2 regions of the Pantoea sp. GABEPS69 genome follow, and region 1 is predicted to be linked to the other one. Evidence: predicted binding sites of a transcription regulator. Region 1 holds the regulator's gene; the other holds the start of a gene.
What was found. The regulator Fur, encoded in region 1, represses iron uptake genes when iron is present. The targets are predictions, from matches to a motif close to ATAATAATGAGAACNACTATCAA.

Region 1 (2,930 bases):
GCATTAAGTTCGCCGAGCATCACCAGACCGGCAAAAAGTGGTGCATCTATCCGATGTACGACTTTACCCACTGCATCTCCGATGCGCTGGAAAACATTACCCATTCGCTCTGTACGCTGGAGTTCCAGGATAACCGTCGCCTCTATGACTGGGTGCTGGATAACATCTCTATACCGGTGCATCCGCGCCAGTATGAGTTTTCGCGTCTTAACCTCGAATATGCGGTGATGTCGAAGCGCAAGCTGACGCAGCTGGTCAGCGAAAACGTAGTGGAAGGCTGGGACGATCCGCGCATGCTGACCGTATCGGGCCTGCGCCGTCGCGGCTACACCGCCGCCTCGATCCGCGAGTTCTGCCGCCGTATCGGCGTTACCAAACAGGATAACGTGGTCGAGATGGCGTCGCTGGAATCCTGCATTCGCGACGATCTGAACGAAAACGCGCCGCGCGCCATGGCGGTGCTCGATCCGCTGAAAGTGGTGATTGAGAACCTGCCGGCCGGCCATAACGAAATCATCACCATGCCGAATCATCCGAACAAGCCGGAGATGGGCACCCGCGAAGTGCCGTTTGGCCGTGAAGTCTGGATCGATCGCGCTGACTTCCGCGAAGAAGCCAATAAGCAGTACAAGCGACTGGTGCTGGGCAAAGAGGTACGCCTGCGCAACGCTTACGTGATCCGCGCCGAGCGCGTGGCAAAAGATGAAGAGGGGAATATCACCTGCATCTACTGCACCTGCGACGTCGATACCCTGAGCAAAGATCCGGCTGACGGCCGCAAGGTGAAAGGCGTGATCCACTGGGTCTCCGCCGACCATGCGCTGCCGGCGGAATTCCGCCTTTACGATCGCCTGTTCAGCGTGCCGAATCCAGGCGCGGAAGAGGATTTCCTGACCACCATCAACCCGAATTCGCTGGAAATTCGTCAGGGATTCGTCGAGCCAGGTTTGCAGAACGCCAGCCCGGAAGCGCCTTACCAGTTTGAGCGTGAAGGCTACTTCTGTGCCGACAGCCACTATTCGCGTCCGAACCAGCTGGTGTTTAACCGCACCGTGGGTCTGCGCGATACCTGGGCGAAAATCGGCGATTAAATTTTTGCATTAACGGCATGATAAAATTACTACAGGGCGAGCAATCGCCCTTTTTTATATCTGCAATTAGCTGCAAGGCAATTTTTTGTTCTGTAACAAATGATTACCGCTTGTCTGACCAGTCTGGGAGTTGTCTGAGTTAACGAAAATTAATCAATTTCCAGATGTGAATTTCGTTTTTTCAGGTAGGCTATTCGCTCTTTGAAGAGGCTATGCGGGCATAAAAAGGAAAAATGATGACGGCTCTTGGTCAGGAAGCAAAACACAGCGTGGTAGTTTTACATCAGTTAATCGAACGTATATTCAATCAGCCTTCAGGCGAAGACGATACCTTCGAACTGCTGCTTTCGCACTTCCATCCCGATTTCCGCATGGTCACGCCGCAGGGTCGGCTGCTCGATTTGAATCAAACGGAAGAGTTGTTTCGTCAGCTACAGGGGCGTCGCGAAGGCATGCGCATCGCCACCAGCGAACACGCGGTAATCTCTCAGGGCAAAGATGAGGTCACTATTCAGTATCGCGAGCTGCAGATGATTAACGGCAGCGATCAGGCGCGCATCTCGCTGGCGATCCTCGACTGCACCACGTCGATTCCCCGCTGGCGCTATCTGCACGAAACGCTGGTCGGCTGACGGCATAAAAAAAGCCGGTACACAGACCGGCTTATAGAATTACTGCATAGCACACATCTTTACTGATCGTGGAGCGTTTCGTCTTCGCGGCAATCGCCCAGCGAGCAGTGTCCATAGAGATAGAGGCTGTGGTTCGTCAGCTTGATGCCGTGGCGGGTAGCAATATCTCGCTGGCGCGATTCGATTGATTCGTCGCTAAATTCGATAACTTTACCGCAGTCGAGGCAGATCAGGTGATCGTGATGATGCTGCTGGGTCAGTTCGAAAACCGATTTTCCGCCTTCGAAGTTATGACGCGTCACGATGCCCGCATCGTCAAACTGGTTCAGTACGCGATAAACGGTAGCCAGACCAATCTCTTCGCCCATATCAATCAGGCGTTTATACAGATCTTCCGCGCTGACGTGATGGCACTGAGGTTCCTGAAGCACTTCCAGAATTTTAAGTCTGGGCAGCGTGACTTTCAGGCCAGCCTTCTTTAATGCGGTGTTGTTGTCAGTCATGCGGATATTGTCCTGTTACTTTGCTGGTTACTTGAGGCGCCTTGCCTTGAATGTCGTTCGGTGTCTATTCTCATTTGCGTCTCATTATAGAGGTGAAGTTTTGAAATGAAAACCGAGGGAAACGCCTGAAATCAACACGGGCTGTAAGAAGATGCGTAACGGCGCCGGGCGGAGAAATGCAGGAGGTTCGTTATCATCTCGCTAACTTCCTGACCTCGCGGAAGAAATAAGCAGATAACCGATGTGGGTATTGTACAGAATCAGAGATAAAAGTTAAAAATCTGTAGCTATTATTTCTATAGGAAAAACCATTAACTCAATGTGAGCCAGCGCCCACATTGAGTATGTGGGTAATCAGGCTTCGATGATCGCCTGCAGCTGCAGCTCATCGGAAATCTGCTTAACCCAGGCCTCGACGCGCTGATTGGTCAGTTCCGGCTGACGATCTTCGTCAATCGCCAGGCCGAGGAAGTGCTTGTCGTCCGCCAGACCTTTAGAGGCTTCGAAATGGTAGCCTTCGGTCGGCCAGTGGCCGACGATCACCGCGCCGTTCGGCTCGATAATGTCGCGAATGGTGCCCATCGCGTCGCAGAAATATTCCGCATAGTCTTCCTGATCGCCGCAGCCGAAAAGCGCGACCAGCTTGCCGTTGAAATCGATCTCTTCCAGCGTCGGGAAGAAGTCGTCCCAGTCGCACTGCGCTT
Region 2 (2,930 bases), 480 kb from region 1:
CGCCGGTCAGGCGAGCAAGCGCGTGATCAAGCTGGCGGACGGCACCGTGCTTAACCGCTACTGGGACGCGCGCGACGCGCCGCGCACTGAATCCTGGCTGGATGACGTCAATACCGCGAAAAAAGCGCCGCAGCGCGACAAAGGCGAACTCTACCGCGATCTGCGTGCCGGCGCCGCGTCCGGCTGGGATTTCAGCTCGCGCTGGTTCAGCGACGCGCATAACCTCGCCTCGATCCGCACCACTCAGCTGGCGCCTGTCGATCTCAACAGCCTGATATTCCATCTGGAGCAAACGCTGGCCAAAGCCTATCGCCTCGATAAGCAGCAGGATAAGGCGAAGCAGTTCGCCGATCTGGCGGAGAAGCGCCAGGCGGCGGTGAACCGCTATCTGTGGGATGAGAAACAGGGCTGGTACGCCGACTACGACAGCAAAACGCGCCAGGCCAGCCCGCAGCTGACCGCCGCAGCGCTCTTCCCGCTCTATATGCAGCTGGCCAGCGACAAGCAGGCCGATCGCACCGCCTCGGCGGTAGAGAAACAGCTGCTGAAAGCGGGCGGTCTGCTCACCACTACGGTGAACAACGGCCAGCAGTGGGACGCTCCTAACGGCTGGGCGCCGCTGCAGTGGGTGGCGGTAGAAGGTCTGGAGCACTACAACAAGCCGCAGCTGGCGCAGCAGGTCGGCATGCGCTTCCTGCAGAACGTGCAGACCACCTACGATAAAGAGCATAAGCTGGTCGAGAAGTATGTGGTCGACGGGCCGAACCTCGGCGGCGGCGGCGGCGGCGAATATCCGCTGCAGGACGGCTTCGGCTGGACCAACGGCGTGACGCTGATGCTGCTCGATAAGTACTGTCCGAAAGAGAAAACCTGCAACAGCGCGCAGGATATTCCTCAGGCCGCGGCGACAACGAAGTAACCTTCCCCAGACGAAGGGCCGCTATCGGCCCTTCGTTTTCTTTTTTGCCTTCTCCTGTTCAACAAACCTTGAAACATTTTTCACATATTGATAATAATTCTCACTCTGATTTTGAGAATCTTTATCATACATGTACCGCCTGCTGAGGCGGACCGAACAAGGACAGGACATGACGCTGCCGTTTCCCCCTCACCGCTGCGCGCTGCTGTGCGCGCTGGCGATCGCTCTGCCCGCCGCCAGCCTGGCGGCCGACACGCTGACGGTGACCGCCTCGCCGCAGGAGAGCGCCGACGGCCCAACCCAGGGCTATCTCGCTACCACCAGCGCAGGCGCCACCAAAAGCGATCGCCCGCTGCTCACGACGCCGCAGTCGGTCTCGGTGATTACCCGCCAGCAGATCGACGATCAGGGCGCGATCGATCTCAATCAGGTGCTGAACTATACGCCAGGAGTTTTCTCCAACTTCGGCGGCGCGGCGACCCGCTACGACACCATTTCGCTGCGCGGCTTCCACGGCGGCGACGTGGATAATACCTTCCTCGACGGTCTGCGCCTGATGAGCGACGGCGGCAGCTATAACGTTTTGCAGGTCGATCCCTGGTTTCTGGAGCGCGTCGACGTGATTAAAGGCCCCTCTTCTGCGCTGTACGGCCAGACGGTGCCGGGCGGGCTGGTGAACCAGACCACGCGCCGCCCGCAGTTCAGCGAAGCGGGCCACTTCCGGCTGACGGCCGGCACCCAGGATACGCGCGGCGCGGCGTTCGACTACACCAACGCCATCAACAACGAGTGGGCGTTTCGCCTGACCGGCATGACGCGCAACAGCGATACCCAGTATGACCATACGCGCGAGGAGAAGTACGCGCTGATGCCGCAGCTGATGTGGCAGCCTACGGAAGATACGCAGCTGCTGCTGCGCGCCTATCTGCAAAAAGATCCGTCGGGCGGCTATCACGGCTCGGTGCCGGGCGACGGCGCGCTGAGCGCCCACAACGGCGCGAAGCTCAGCACCGGTTTTTACGACGGCGATCCCTCCCTTGACCAGTTCAAGCGGCGCGAGCAGATCTACAGCTATGATTTCCAGCACCGCTTTAGCGACGTCTGGTCGTTTTCCTCGACCGGCAGCTACAGCCACTCCAACGTCGATCTAGACCAGGTTTATCAGGTCGGCTGGCAGTCGCCCGGCAGCGCTATCCTTAACCGCTACTACTCTGGCGAGCGCTCGTCGCTCTCTGCCTGGGCGACGGATAACCGCGTTACGGCGGAGTTCGACACCGGCGAGCTGGCGCATCGCCTGTCGATCGGCGCGGAGTATCACCGTTACAAGAACGATTTAAGCGACGCGGGCGGCGAGGCCAGCGCGCTCAACGCCGATACCGGCGCGGCGCTCGGGCCGATGCCGGACTATAGCTGGACGCGCGAGACGCGCCGCTACTACCAGACCGGCCTCTACCTGCAGGATGAGATGACGTGGGATCGCTGGCATCTCGATCTCTCCGGCCGCTACGACCGCATCGTTGCCGACAACAGCGGCACGGCGCGTCGGCAGGACGATCACGTCAGCGGGCGCGCGGCACTGCTCTACGCCTTCGACAACGGCGTCTCGCCCTATGTGAGCTACAGCCAGGCGATTACGCCGACCGCGCTGACCGGCACCGACGGCAACCTGTTGCAGCCGACCACCTCGGAACAATATGAGACGGGCATAAAATATCAGCCAGCAGGCACGCGCGATCTCTATACCCTGGCGCTCTACGATCTGACGCAGAAAGATGTCGCCACGCGCAATATCGTCGACTCCACCTATACACCGACCGGCAAAGTGCATTCGCAGGGCATCGAGCTGGAGGCGCGCAATCAGCTGACGCCGCGTCTGAGCACGGTGGCGGGCTATACGCTTAACCACCTGCGCTATAAGGAGACGCTGGACGGCAATGATGGCCACACGCCTTACGTGACGCCGAACAGCATGGCATCGTTCTGGGGCCACTATCAGTTTGACGCCGGCATC

Region 2: the regulator Fur is predicted to act here: its motif matches at 1,007-1,029, upstream of PVE98_RS11685 (TonB-dependent siderophore receptor).

What each region holds. Positions count from the first base shown of each region.
Region 1 is NZ_CP118618.1:2,863,199-2,866,128, reverse strand. Features, by position in the region: gene glnS (glutamine--tRNA ligase) at 1-1,091, shown strand, start outside; gene PVE98_RS14020 (hypothetical protein) at 1,328-1,723, shown strand; gene fur (ferric iron uptake transcriptional regulator) at 1,783-2,226, opposite strand; gene fldA (flavodoxin FldA) at 2,581-2,930, opposite strand, start outside.
Region 2 is NZ_CP118618.1:2,381,175-2,384,104, forward strand. Features, by position in the region: gene treA (alpha,alpha-trehalase TreA) at 1-919, shown strand, start outside; gene PVE98_RS11685 (TonB-dependent siderophore receptor) at 1,089-2,930, shown strand, end outside.